2 regions of the Streptomyces sp. NPDC085932 genome follow, and region 1 is predicted to be linked to the other one. Evidence: riboswitches for the same ligand, from Rfam matches in the RefSeq annotation. Region 1 holds a riboswitch; the other holds the start of a gene.
The links. A riboswitch is a leader RNA that binds a small molecule or an ion and turns the genes downstream of it on or off. The one in region 1 is predicted to bind cyclic di-AMP.
Positions count from the first base shown of each region.

Region 2: linked by a shared signal. The riboswitch ahead of ACIGAQ_RS30520 (transglycosylase family protein) and the one ahead of ACIGAQ_RS23365 (M23 family metallopeptidase) in region 1 are both predicted to bind cyclic di-AMP.

Region 1 covers NZ_JBITSJ010000004.1:660,837-667,854, forward strand. The annotation lists gene ACIGAQ_RS23340 (MarR family transcriptional regulator) at 1-427, opposite strand, end outside; gene ribA (GTP cyclohydrolase II) at 545-1,186, opposite strand; gene ACIGAQ_RS23350 (MarR family winged helix-turn-helix transcriptional regulator) at 1,326-1,841, opposite strand; gene ACIGAQ_RS23355 (dihydrofolate reductase family protein) at 1,918-3,048, shown strand; tRNA gene ACIGAQ_RS23360 (tRNA-Met) at 3,109-3,182, shown strand; cyclic di-AMP (ydaO/yuaA leader) riboswitch at 3,482-3,638, shown strand; gene ACIGAQ_RS23365 (M23 family metallopeptidase) at 3,650-4,678, shown strand; gene ACIGAQ_RS23370 (PrsW family intramembrane metalloprotease) at 4,765-6,192, opposite strand; gene trmB (tRNA (guanosine(46)-N7)-methyltransferase TrmB) at 6,262-7,018, opposite strand, start outside.
Region 2 covers NZ_JBITSJ010000007.1:88,807-95,824, reverse strand. The annotation lists gene ACIGAQ_RS30540 (SurA N-terminal domain-containing protein) at 1-226, shown strand, start outside; gene ACIGAQ_RS30535 (nucleoside triphosphate pyrophosphohydrolase) at 620-1,627, shown strand; gene ACIGAQ_RS30530 (cytochrome P450) at 1,674-2,966, shown strand; gene ACIGAQ_RS30525 (transglycosylase family protein) at 3,107-4,108, shown strand; cyclic di-AMP (ydaO/yuaA leader) riboswitch at 4,337-4,502, shown strand; gene ACIGAQ_RS30520 (transglycosylase family protein) at 4,507-5,208, shown strand; gene eno (phosphopyruvate hydratase) at 5,462-6,742, shown strand; gene ACIGAQ_RS30510 (septum formation initiator family protein) at 6,858-7,018, shown strand, end outside.

The sequences.
Region 1 (7,018 bases):
CCGCCCGTTCCGCCGGTGCCATGGCCTCCAGCGTCGTCGTCAGGGCCTGGGCGCGGCGCACCGCCACGTCGCTCAGGACGTGGTGGCCGTGGGCGGTGAGCCGGAGTTGCACCTCGCGGCGGGTGCCGGGGTGCGGGGCGCGTTCCAGGAGACCGGCCGCCGCCAGGCGGTCGCAGAGGCGGCTGGCCGTGGGCAGGCCGATGTCGAGCCGGTCGGCCAGGGACGTGAGGTTGAGGCCGGGAGTCAGCTGCAGGGTGCGCAGCGCGCGCAGTTGATGCGGCGACAGCCGCAGGGACGCTTCCTGCGCCGCGATCGCCCACAGGGCCGCCAGGCTCTCCACGGCATCGGCGATCTGTGCCGCGACGGCCTCCGGGCCATCGCCCCGTCCCCTCGCCCGGTGGTCGCCAGGGCCGTCGAGATCGGTCACGAAACGGTCACTTTCCTAAGCTCCGGGTACTGCGGAGGTCGCCCTCATTCAAAGGCTGTACCCGAAGAGCCACGGGGCAAGCAGTCCCGTTCCGTGCCGGATCCGGACCCGGACGGCTCAGCCGGCGCTCAGCTCCGTCAGCGACGCGAGCGGCAGGGTGTGCTGCGTCTGGAGGACCTTGGCGCGCAGGTAACGGACGTTGTGCGCGGTGGTGAACACCCCGGTCGGGACCCGGTCGCGGACGTCGACGCCCAGATCGCGCAACTGGGCTGCCTTGTCGGGGTTGTTGGAGAGCAGGTCCAGCGCGCCGATGCCGAGGGCCCGCAGCATCTGCGCCGCTGCCGTGTAGTCGCGGGCGTCCTCGGGCAGCCCCAGCGCCGCGTTGGCCTCGTAGGTGTCCAGGCCCTGGTCCTGGAGGGCGTACGCGTCCAGCTTGTTGTAGAGGCCGATGCCCCGGCCCTCCTGACGGAGGTACAGGAGCACGCCGCCGCGCTCGGCGATGCGCTCGACGGCCTCGCGCAGCTGCGGGCCGCAGTCGCAGCGGGCGGATCCGAACACGTCCCCGGTCAGGCACTCGGAGTGCAGCCGCACCAGCGGGACCGGGCCCGGCTCGCCCAGGACGACGGCCACGTGCTCCCGACCGTCGGCCAGGCCGTGGAAGGTGACGAGCTCGGCGTCGGCCTCGTAGCCGTCGTGGAAGCGCAGCGGGACCCGGACGCGGGAGCGCGGGGTGGCGATGACGCTGGGGGTGTCGGGCATGCGGGGCCTCCGGGTTCCGTTCCTGCTCGGCTGCACAGCCGTCGGGTGAGTTGCTTCAGATTTGAAGCAGACCCACGGCCGGAACCCTACTCTTGCTTTAAATTTGAAGCAATGACGGAACGGTGTCGTGTGACGCGCGTCACGAACAGGGTGTGGAGGACCTCCGCCGCCACGGCACGTCGTCCGCCGCCGGCCGTGCCCCGTCCTCCTGGAGCCCCTCCGCGATGGCCGTGGAGATCGCCTCCAGCTGGCCGACCTGCTCCGTGCTGAGCCGGTCGAACAGGGAGCTCCGCACGGTCTCGACGTGCCCGGGCGCCGCCCGCTCCAGCACGGCGAACCCCTCGTCGGTCAGCGCCGCGATGCTGCCCCGCCTGTCGTCCCGGCACGCCTCGCGCCGCAGCATGCCGTCCTTCTCCAGTCGCGTCACCGCGTACGTCAGCCGGCTGCGCGTGATCTTCAGCCGCTCGGCGAGGTCGGTCATCCGCAGCCGCCGGTCGGGAGCCTCGGACAGGACGGACAGGATGGAGTAGTAAAGGTGGGGCATGCCGGCGTCCTGCTGGAGCTGCCGGTCGATCGCGTCCTCCAGGAGCAGCGAGGCGGCGATGTAGGCGCGCCAGGCGCGCTGCTCCTCGGGGGTGAGCCAGCGAGTCGTCATGCCGCCAGTGTAAGTTTGTTTCAAACTTGAACCAAGCGCTGCCCAGTCCGCCGTCCCGACCAGCCGCGGAGCGTCGATGCCCCACCCGTACGTCCTGCTGTCCGCCGCCGTCTCCCTCGACGGCTATCTGGACGACACCGGCCCCGAACGTCTGCTGCTGTCCGGCCCGGCCGACTTCGACCGGGTCGACGAGGTCCGCGCGTCCGTCGACGCGATCCTGGTCGGCGCCGGCACCATCCGCGCCGACAACCCGCGGCTGCTGGTGAACTCGCCCGGGCGCCGCTCCGCCCGGGTGGCCGCCGGCCGGCCCGAGTACCCGCTCAAGGTCACCGTCAGCGGCTCCGGCGACCTCGACCCGGACGCCCGGTTCTGGCACACCGGCGGCGAGAAGGTGCTGTACACGACCGACATCGGGGCCGAACGCGCCCGCGCCCTCGGCATCGCCGCCGACGTGGTCCCGCTCGGCCCGGACCTCGACTGGCGCCGGCTCCTCACCCATCTGCACGACGTCCGGGGCGTACGGCGGCTCATGGTCGAGGGCGGTGGCCTGATCCACACCCAGCTCCTCACCCAGGGCCTCGCCGACGAGCTCCAGCTGGTCCTCGCCCCGCTCTTCGTCGGCGACCCGCAGGCCCCGCGCCTCTTCGGGCCCGGCGGCTACCAGAGCGGCCGGCTCCGGCTGCTGGAGACCCGGCGGATCGAGGACGTCGTCCTCATGCGCTACGTGCCGACCGCCCCGGGCACCGGCGCCCTGCCCGCCGCCGCCGACCACCGGTGGCTGAGCCTCGCCTGCGAGCTGGCGGAACAGTGCCCGCCCTCGGACACCGCGTTCAGCGTGGGCGCGGTGGTGGTCGCCGCCGACGGTACGGAACTGGCCCGGGGGCACTCCCGGGAAGGCGGTGACCCGGTCGTGCACGCCGAGGAGGCGGCCCTGGCCCGGATCGACCCGGCCGACCCGCGGCTGCCCGGCGCGACGGTGTACAGCAGCCTGGAGCCCTGCGCCCGCCGCGCCTCCCGTCCCGTGCCCTGCGCCCGGCTGATCCTCGACGCGGGCGTGCGCCGGGTGGTCACCGCCTGGCGCGAGCCGGACACCTTCGTGGCGGGGGCCGACGGCAGCGGGCTCCTGGCCGCGGCCGGAGCGGAGGTCGTCGTGCTCCCGGAACACGCCGAGCGGGCCCAGGCACCCAACCGCCACCTGCTGTCCTGAGTCCCGGGGCGGGTGTGGCACGAGCTGTCCTGCGCATGGCGTACACTGGAATCACAACGACGCGGGGTGGAGCAGCTCGGTAGCTCGCTGGGCTCATAACCCAGAGGTCGCAGGTTCAAATCCTGTCCCCGCTACTGAAGGCCGAGGGCCGGAATCCGAAAGGGTTCCGGCCCTCGGTGCTTTCGCTTCTCCTGCGCAGGGTGCTCTTCACGCAGGGTGAGCGAATCCTCCCGCTCCGCATAACAACTGACACACCGTCAAAAACCGTCTGTCACTTGAGAGGCGGTCAACTCGCCCGATTTAAGCCGGTCATGGCAGGTACGTCCGCGCGAAAAAGGTTAATGATCAAGCGGAACCGCTGGAATACGCACCGCGCCTCCATTAACGTTCGATAACGCAGCGCGGTCGTCCCAGCCGTCACAGAAGGCGGCTCCGTGCGCACGCGCCGAATCCCGAAAGGGAACCGGGGAACCACCACTTGGGGTGAATCGAGCGGATACCGCCGTGGCAGCACGGCCGGTATACGCGCGTAGGAGACCTTCCTGCTCCGAACCCGTCAGCTAACCCGGTAGGCGAGAAGGAAGGAAAGGAGTACGCCCACGTGGCGTCCAACCGGCCTGCCTCCGCGGCCCCGTTCGCGACGGAACAGCGCGACACCGAAGTCTTCTACGGCGGTCAGCGCACCGACGAGGGCCCGTTCCAGGAGTGGAACCCCACCGCGGAGTCCATCCGTCCCCTCCGTGGCCGGCATCGCGTCACCAAGCAGCGCGGCGGAGGGCTCGCCCGCAGCTCCACCGTCCTGGGCGTCGGCGTCATAGCCGCCGTGGGCGCCGGCGGCATGGCCAGCGCCCAGACCGGCAAGCCGCCGGTGTCGATCTCCGTGCCGGACCTTCCCTCGGTGGGTTCCCTCATCTCGGACGACGACACCCCCGAAGGCTCCGCCACTCCGCTCAGCGACCTCGCGACGGTCGCGGCGGACACCGACCAGAGCGGCCCCAACGCCGGCGAGGCCCTGCGCGCCCGGATCATGGCCCAGGTCGAGCACCAGCAGGAGCAGATCGAGACCAAGGCCGCCGAGGAAGCCGCCGCCGCCGCCGAGAAGGCCGCCGCGGAGGCCGTCGCCAAGGCGGAGAAGGAAGCCAAGGCCAAGGCCGCCGAGGCCAAGCGGAAGGCCGAGGAGGAGGCCCGCAAGAAGGCCGAGGCCGAGCGGCTCGCCGCCCTCGCCAAGCAGTACACGCTGCCGACCTCCTCGTACACCATCACCTCCAGCTTCGGCCAGGCCGGCGCCTACTGGTCCTCCGGCTACCACACCGGCCTCGACTTCGCCGCCCCCACGGGCACGCCGATCAAGGCGGTCCACAGCGGCACCATCACCGAGGCCGGCTGGAACGGCTCGTACGGCTACAAGACCGTCCTCACCCTGGAGGACGGCACGGAGATCTGGTACGCGCACCAGTCCTCCATCGGCGTCAGCGTCGGCCAGAAGGTCAGCACGGGCGACGTCATCGGCCGTGTCGGCGCCACCGGCAACGTCACCGGGGCGCACCTGCACCTGGAGGTCCACGCCGCCGGCTCCAGCAGCGGCATCGACCCGATGGCCTGGCTGCGGGGCAAGGGCCTCAACCCGTAAGCGACGAGCGCCCGCAGAAGCACCGGCAGCCCTGACGACGACCCCCCGACGTCAGGGCTGCCGGTTTTTCCGTGCCCGGACGGGTGTCAGGACCTGTAGGGGTTGTACGCCGGGTACTGCGTGGGCTGGGGGGCGTACCCCGCCGGGTGGCCGTACGCGGGGATCTGGCCGTACGCGGGGATCTGACCGTAGGCGTGGCCGTGGTCGTACGTGTGGCCGTGCGTTTGGCCTTGGCCGTACGCCCCGGGCATCGGCCAGGGCGGGGCCGTCACCGGGACCGGAGGCGCCGTGATCCGGGCCGCGTGGTCCAGGGCCGGGCGGGCCGCCTCCCGGCGCCGCCACAGGGCCGCCAGCAGCTCCATCTCGCGTACGGCGAAGTCGGGCCCGGCGCGGCCCCGGCGGGCCCGGTGCCGCAGGAACGCGAGCGACGTCGCGTACGCCTCGTACCGCGCCACCTCCCGTGCCGCCGTCTTCCCTGCGTGCCGGCGGGCGTACTGGCGGGCGATCCGGCGTGCCCGCATGGAGCCGAGCGCGTACGGCTCGGCCGGGGCCAGCCAGCCCGCGACCGCGTAGGCGGGCAGCTCCGTCCGAACCGTGCGCAGCTCCCGCTGCCGCGTCCAGATCACCAGCCACGTCAGCAGCCCGAAGATCGGCACCATGAACGCCGCGTAGACGGCGAAGAACCCGTACTCGCCGAACGACGACGAGCCGTTCCACATCGCGTGCATGCCCATCGCCAGCAGCAGCCCGGCGAGCGGGAAGGCGACGCGCCTCAGGTGCTGGCGGTCCGCCGAGAGCGCCGCGACGCCGAAGCCGATACCGGTCAGGACCGTGAAGAGCGGGTGCGCGAACGGCGACATGATGATGCGGACGAAGAAGGTGGCCGCCGTGACGGAGGCGATGCCGCTGCCGCCGGTGAGCTGGTCGGTGCCGAAGGCGGTGCCCAGGTAGAGGATGTTCTCGGTGAAGGCGAAGCCGGTCGCGGTGACGCCGGCTATGACCACGCCGTCGACGATGCCGGTGAAGTCGCGGCGGCGGAAGAGGAAGACCAGGAGGACGGCCGCCGCCTTGGCCGTCTCCTCGACCACCGGCGCTATCACGGTCGCGCCGAGTGTGTCCGCGCTGGACGGGTCCGCGGTCGCCGTCGCTATCCATCTCGTGGCGAAGCTGTTGGCGACGATCGCTATCAGCGCCGCCGCGCAGGCGCCCCAGGCGAAGGAGAAGACCAGGTTGCGCCAGGGGCCCGGTTCGACGCGGTCCAGCCAGCGGAACGAGGCGATGAGCAGGGGCACCGGGAGCAGGGCCAGCCCGAGCCCGACCAGGAAGCCCTCCGTGCCGGTCTCCTCCCGGACCAGCGCGAGGATGACCAGGCCGGATATCGCGAGGAGTGTGGTCGGTGCGCCGTAGCGCACCCAGGGGCGCTGCCACCAGTGGGCGTGCCGCAGCGGGCCGGCGGTGGGGGCGCCGTCGGTGGGAGCGCTGGGGTACGACGGGTGTGGGGGGCAGGTGGCCACGGCATTGACCCTAACGACGGAGGGGCGCTGTCCGCAGGCGGGAGAGGTGCCAGGGGCGGTGCGGTGCGGTCAGACGCCGGCGGGGGGTTGGTCCGCGTGTGGTACGCGGCGGAAGAGGAGGTCGTTCACGACATGTCCCTTGTCCAGTCCCTGGCCCTCGAAACGAGTCAGCGGCCGGAAGTCGGGGCGCGGCGCGAAACCGCCGTCCGCCTGCGTGTTCTCGAAGTCGGGGTGAGCCGTGAGCACGTCGAGCATCTGTTCGGCGTACTCCTCCCAGTCGGTCGCGCAGTGCAGGAGCGCGCCCGGCTTGAGACGGGTCGCGGCGAGCGTCAGGAACTCGGGCTGGATGAGCCTGCGCTTGTGGTGCCGCTTCTTGGGCCAGGGGTCGGGGAAATAGACGCGCAGTCCGTCGAGGGAGTCCGGGGTGAGCATCTCGCGGAGCAGGATGATCGCGTCGCCGTTGCCCACGCGGACGTTGGACAGGCCGTTGCGGTCGGCGAGGTTCAGGAGGTTGCCCTGGCCGGGGGTGTGGACGTCGACGGCGAGGATGTTGGTGTCCGGGTCGGCGGCGGCCATCTGGGCGGTCGCCTCGCCCATGCCGAAGCCGATCTCCAGCACGACGGGGTTGTCGTTGCCGAAGAGGTCGGGCAGGTCGAGGGCTCGGCTGCCGTCGATGTCGAGGCCCCACTTGGGCCACAGGCGCTGCAGCGCGTCCGCCTGACCGGCGGTGACCCGGCTGCGCCGGGGCTGGAAACTCCGGATCCGCCGCTCGAAGTGCGACCCGGCGGGGTCGGCCTTCGGCCCGTCGGGGAAGCGCGGCTCTCCC
Region 2 (7,018 bases), on a different contig from region 1:
GGAGAACCTCCGCCTCCAGCTGGAGGCCCAGAAGCTCGCCGAGAAGCTTGGCACCGACACCACGCGCCCCGAGTTCTGGAAGACCCTGTCCGAGGCCTCCAAGAAGCTGAACGTGGACCTCAACCCGCGCTACGGCACCTGGGACGTGCAGAAGAGCAGCCGCGCCGACGCCAGGACACCGTGGGTCCGGGACGTGACGGCGACGCAAACACAGCAGCCCATGTAGCCCCCTCGGCTCCCCCCGGCCCGCCGACAGACGTCCCGATCCCCACGGGTCGGTGGCGGACCTCATGATCGGCATCGGTCCGGTGGAAGACCTTCGGGCTTCCGCCGGTCAGCCAGCAGACGTCCCGATCCCCACGGACCGGTGGCGGACCTCCCGATCGTCACCGGTCGGTGGAGGGCCTTCAGGCTCCCCACCGGGCGGGTGGCAGACCTCCTGAACCCCACAGGCCCGGTGGACACCTCCCGGCCCCCCAGAGGCTCCGCGGACACCTCCCGGCCCCCACGGGTCTGTGGAAACCCCCAGGACCCCACGGTCTTGTGGAAAACCTCCCCGCCCCCGCCGGCCCTGTGGACAACTTCAGGCCCTCTCGGCGGTGTGGGATAGCTTCAAACCGTGAACGCCAACAGCCCCGAAGCCACCCCGGGCCCCCGGCAGGCCGCCCCCGACGCGGCCGCCGCCCCCGGCCGCATCGTCCTGCTCACCACCAGCCACCGCGTCGCCCCCGGCCTGCTGTCCTGGCCCGCCTGGCAGGCCCTGCACGCGGCCGACCGGGTGCTGTGCGCGGACGGCGCGCATCCGCAGCTGCCCTACCTGCGCGAGGCGGGCATCGCGGTCGAGGAGGCGTCCCCGACCGCCCAGGAGCTCCTCGACCTCTGCGCGGGGGGCCGCACGGTGGTCGTCGTGGCGACGGGCGAGGGCGAGCCGGCCCTGACCGACGGGCTGGCACGCCTCGCCGGCACCGGCCGCCTCACGATGCCCGAGCTGGAGCTGCTGCCCGCCTCCTACGACCTGCCGGGCGCCCGACTGCTCGACCTCGTCCAGGTCATGGACCGCATCCGGACCGAGTGCCCCTGGTCGTCCCAGCAGACCCACAAGGGCCTGGCCAAGTACGGCATCGAGGAGGCGTACGAACTCGTCGAGGCGATCGAGGAGGGCGACCGCGACGAGCTGCGCGAGGAGCTCGGCGACGTCCTGCTGCAGGTCGTCTTCCACGCCCGCATCGCCGAGGAGGACCCCGAGGCGCCGTTCTCCGTGGACGACGTGGCCGGCGGCATCGTCGCCAAGCTGATCCACCGCCACCCGCACGTCTTCGGTGACGCGACGGCCACCACCCCCGAGGAGGTCAAGGAGCACTGGCTGCGCACCAAGGCCGTCGAGAAGCAGCGCAGCTCCGTCACCGAGGGCATCCCCCTCGGCCAGCCCGGCCTGGCCCTCGCCGCCAAGCTGGCGTCCCGGGCCCGCACCGCCGGCCTGGACATACCGCTCCCGCCTTTCGAGGGCGTCGGCTACGAGCTGCTGGCCCTGGCCGTCCGCGCCGAAGCGGAGGGCGTGGACCCGGAGGCGGCCCTGAGAGCGGCGGCCCGCGCCTACCGGGACGCGATCAGGGACGCCGAGGGCTGAGCGGACCGGCACGGGGCAGCGGCAGCGGGCCGGATACGGTCGGGGGGTGACCGACCAGCCCCAGCCCCGCACGCCCACGACCGCACCCGCTCCCGCCCCCGACCTGTTCACCTGGGAGTTCGCGAGCGACCCCTACCCCGCGTACGCCTGGCTCCGCGAGCACAGCCCCGTCCACCGCACGCGGCTGCCCAGCGGCGTCGAGGCCTGGCTGGTCACGCGCTACGCCGACGCCAGGCAGACCCTCGCCGACCCCCGGCTCTCCAAGAACCCGGCGCACCACGACGAGCCCGCGCACGCCAAGGGCAAGACCGGCATCCCCGGGGAGCGCAAGGCCGAGCTGATGACGCACCTGCTCAACATCGACCCGCCGGACCACACCCGGCTGCGGCGGCTGGTGTCCAAGGCGTTCACGCCCCGCCGGGTCGCCGAGTTCGCGCCCCGGGTGCAGGAGCTCACCGACCGGCTCATCGACGGGTTCGCGGAGCGGGGGAGCGCCGACCTCATCCACGAGTTCGCCTTCCCGCTGCCCATCTACGCCATCTGCGACCTGCTCGGCGTCCCGCGCGAGGACCAGGACGACTTCCGCGACTGGGCGGGCATGATGATCCGTCACCAGGGCGGGCCGCGCGGCGGCGTGGCGCGGTCCGTGAAGAAGATGCGCGGCTACCTCGCCGACCTCATCCACCGCAAGCGGGAGGCCCTGCCCGCCGAGCCCGGGCCGGGCGAGGACCTCATCTCCGGCCTCATCCGCGCCTCCGACCACGGTGAGCACCTCACCGAGAACGAGGCCGCGGCCATGGCCTTCATCCTGCTGTTCGCGGGCTTCGAGACGACGGTGAACCTCATCGGCAACGGCACCTACGCCCTGCTCACCCACCCCGGGCAGCGCACCCGCCTCCAGGCCTCCCTCGCCGCCGGGGAGAGCGCCCTGCTGGAGACCGGCGTCGAGGAACTCCTGCGCTACGACGGCCCCGTCGAGCTCGCCACCTGGCGGTTCGCCACGCAACCGCTCACCATCGGCGGACAGCGCATCGCGGCGGGCGACCCGGTCCTGGTCGTCCTGGCCGCCGCGGACCGGGACCCGGAGCGGTTCGCCGACCCGGACGTGCTCGACCTGTCCCGCCGCGACAACCAGCACCTCGGCTACGGCCACGGCATCCACTACTGCCTGGGCGCCCCGCTCGCCCGTCTGGAGGGCCAGACCGCGCTCGCCACCCTCCTCACGCGCCTGCCGGATCTCCGTCTCGCGACGGACCCGGAGGAGCTGAGGTGGCGCGGCGGGCTCATCATGCGCGGCCTGCGGACCCTGCCGGTGGAGTTCACGCCCGTGTCCAGGTGACACACCCTCAGGATTGTGATCTTCACGTGATCTGCGCGGCATGAACTTGTGACAAGTGATCGTCTGCCGATACGTTCACCCATCAACGCGGCCGGGACGCCCGGCCAGCGGGTCACTGCTGTCTCGCGAAAGGTCTCCGTATGCTCTCCGGGAACGGTCGGCACCGTCGCCCCCGCCAGGCTCCGGCACTCCTCGTCGCGGCCGGAGTGACCGGCTCCGCCATCGCGATCCCGCTCCTCGGGGCCTCCGGTGCCAGTGCGGCGGACGGCTCGACCTGGGACCGGGTCGCGGACTGCGAGACGGGCGGCGCGTGGAGCCAGAACAGCGGCAACGGCTACTACGGCGGCCTCGCGCTGTCCCAGGAGGACTGGGAGAACCACGGCGGCCTCGAATACGCCGCGAGCGCCGACCTGGCCAGCCGCTCCCAGCAGATATCCGTGGCGGAGAGAATCCTCGCCGACCAGGGGGTCGGCGCGTGGCGCACCTGCGGACTGCTCTCCGGTCTCGAGCAGGGCGCTCCGGACCGGGCCGGCGAGTCCGACCCGTCCGATGAATCCGCTTCGTCCGGCTCGTCCGGCTCCTCCGGGCTGCTCGACTCGCTGGATCCGTCCGGGTCCTCCTCGCCTTCTTCGTCCACTGCGTCCCCGGCGGCTTCCCCGTCCGGCGCGCCGTCTGACGGCCCGTCGGCATTTCCTGACGAAACCGCCAAGTCCGACAAGTCGCCCGAGGCCTCTTCCGCGCCCTCGGCGCGGGAGGGGGCCGGCGGCTCACCGTCGGCATCCCCCGAGGCCGAGGCGTCCGGCAACTCCCGTCCGGACGGCGGCTCTTCCGGCCTCGCGGACACCGGCTCCGGCCGGCACCGCGGCCCCAGCGCCGACGAAGGCACCGGATCCGCGGACGGCTCCGCGGCCGGTTCCACGGGCCGGCACGCGGCGCGCGACGACGCGGCGGCCGACGAGGCGTCCGCAGGCGCCTACATCGTGGGTGTCGGCGACGACCTCTGGTCCATCGCCGACTCCCTCCGGATCAGCGGCGAATGGCAGGAGCCGGCCGCCGGGGACGAGAAGGCCGCCGAGGGTGGCAAGGCCGCCGTCGCCGCCGGTCAGACGCCTGGTCAAGCGGACGAAGCGGGCGAGAGGTAGTCGTTCGGGCAGTGCGGAAACGGCGGTGGAAGTCGCCCCGAAGCGGCGCGAGTTCACGCCGTGTTTCACACTTGATGTCCCATATAAGAGCGGTGAGAGATAGATCTCAGAAGCCCTGATCGTCTTTGAAATTCGGCGGAGCACCTGTCTACGGTCGTGATCGCTCGTCACCGCGAGCCCCGGCTGCCGCAACGCCGAATCCTGCCAGCGGCCGCCCGGGAACAGTCGTCGCGTCAAGCGCCGTAGGCAGGAGCGGGGGACCCAAGGTAGGTGCCCGACCGGCCGGTTGGCCGGAAGGGCTTGGGGTGAAGCCGTGTCCCGTGAGGGACGCGGCCGGGCAACTCAACCGGCCCGAACCCGACAGCTCACCTCGCAGGCGTCGGTGAGGGGATCCATCCATGCTGTTTTCCGGCAAGGGCAAGCACCGTCGTCCGTCCAAGGCCACCCGCGTCGTCGCGCTCGCCGGCGTCACCGGCGCCGCCGTCGCCGCCCCGCTGATGGCGGCCGGCAACGCCTCCGCGGCCACCGCCTCCGAGTGGGACGCCGTCGCCCAGTGCGAGTCCGGCGGCAACTGGTCCATCAACACCGGCAACGGTTACTACGGCGGTCTGCAGTTCTCCGCCTCCACCTGGGCCGGCTACGGCGGCACCAAGTACGCCTCCACCGCCGACCAGGCCACCAAGGCCCAGCAGATCGAGATCGCCGAGAAGGTCCTCGCGGGCCAGGGCAAGGGCGCCTGGCCGGTCTGCGGCAAGGGCCTGTCCAGCGCCGGCTACACCGGCGGCGGCTCCACCGACTCCGGCAGCTCCTCGCAGAGCCAGAGCCAGAGCCAGCAGAGCACCGAGTCCCGTGAGACCCAGCAGCAGCCGGCCTCCCGCTCCGACGAGCGCCCGGCCGCGAAGAAGACCGTCACCACCCCGACCGGCAAGAAGGTCAAGAAGGGCGACGGCGAGTACAAGGTCGTCAAGGGCGACACCCTGAGCTCGATCGCGGCCGAGGAGAAGGTCAAGGGCGGCTGGGAGAAGCTCTTCGAGCTGAACAAGGACATCGTCGAGGACGCCAACCTCATCTACCCGGGCCAGCAGCTGCACCTGAAGTAAGCAGCGGCCCACCCCCGTCCCCACGGGCTCCCCGCCCCGGTGCGTCGTCCCCCGTACGCACCGGGGCGGGGCTTTTTCGGCAACCGGCTTTGTTCCGTTCGGAAACAATTTACTCTCGGTTCTGTCCATGGGGTGGGCGACCCGGTGGCCGATCGCCCGGAGCCGGTTAGGCTCATGTCGCGAGCCACCGCGGCCCGCACCTCGCCGGGTCCACGCGACCCGCGTCACCGCGTCACATAAGAAGGAGATGCTCGTGCCGTCCATCGACGTCGTCGTAGCCCGGGAAATCCTGGACTCCCGAGGCAACCCCACGGTCGAGGTCGAGGTCGGCCTCGACGACGGCAGCACCGGTCGTGCCGCCGTCCCGTCCGGCGCCTCCACGGGCGCCTTCGAGGCCATCGAGCTCCGCGACGGCGACTCGAACCGCTACCTCGGCAAGGGCGTGGAGAAGGCCGTCCTCGCGGTCATCGAGCAGATCGGCCCGGAGCTGGTCGGCTACGACGCCACCGAGCAGCGGCTGATCGACCAGGCCATGTTCGACCTGGACGCCACCGACAACAAGGGCTCCCTCGGCGCCAACGCCATCCTCGGCGTCTCGCTCGCCGTCGCCCACGCCGCCTCCGAGGCCAGCGACCTGCCGCTGTTCCGCTACCTGGGCGGCCCCAACGCGCACCTGCTGCCGGTGCCGATGATGAACATCCTGAACGGCGGCTCGCACGCCGACTCAAACGTGGACATCCAGGAGTTCATGATCGCCCCGATCGGCGCGGAGTCCTTCTCCGAGGCCCTGCGCTGGGGCGCCGAGGTCTACCACACGCTGAAGAAGGTCCTGAAGAGCAAGGGCCTGGCCACCGGCCTCGGCGACGAGGGCGGCTTCGCCCCGAACCTCGGCTCCAACCGCGAGGCCCTCGACCTCATCCTGGAAGCCATCAAGGAAGCCGGCTACACCCCCGGCGAGCAGATCGCCCTGGCGCTGGACGTCGCCGCCTCCGAGTTCTACAAGGACGGCGTCTACACGTTCGAGGGCAAGGAGCGCTCGGCGGCCGAGATGACCGAGTACTACGCGGAGCTCGTCGACGCGTACCCGCTCGTCTCCATCGAGGACCCGCTGTTCGAGGACGGCTGGGAGGGCTGGAAGACCATCACCGACAAGCTCGGTGACAAGGTCCAGCTCGTCGGCGACGACCTGTTCGTCACCAACCCCGAGCGCCTGGCCCGCGGCATCGAGGAGGGCGCGGCCAACGCGCTCCTGGTCAAGGTCAACCAGATCGGCTCGCTCACCGAGACCCTGGACGCCGTCGAGCTGGCCCAGCGCAACGGCTTCAAGTGCATGATGTCCCACCGCTCCGGCGAGACCGAGGACGTCACCATCGCCGACCTGGCCGTCGCCACCAACTGCGGCCAGATCAAGACCGGCGCCCCGGCCCGCTCCGAGCGCGTGGCCAAGTACAACCAGCTGCTGCGCATCGAGGAGATCCTCGACGACGCGGCGGTGTACGCCGGCCGCAGCGCGTTCCCGCGCTTCAAGGGCTGATCGCCGAAAGGCCCGACCCGTAAGAGGCAGCGTCGTACGTACGTCCCCGTACTCGGTCCCGTACCGTGTCCGGGGACGTACGCGCGTATGACGGTGCAGCGGGAGGCGGACTGACATGGCCGTGAAGGACCGGGACCGGTTCTCCACCGCGACCAGGATCCGGCTGCTCGGCGAGCAGACCGCGGCCCGGGTCTACCGCTCCCAGACCAAGCGGCAGGCCCGCCGCTCCCGGTTGACCGGCCGGGCCGCGCTGCTCGCGCTGGTGATGTGCTCGCT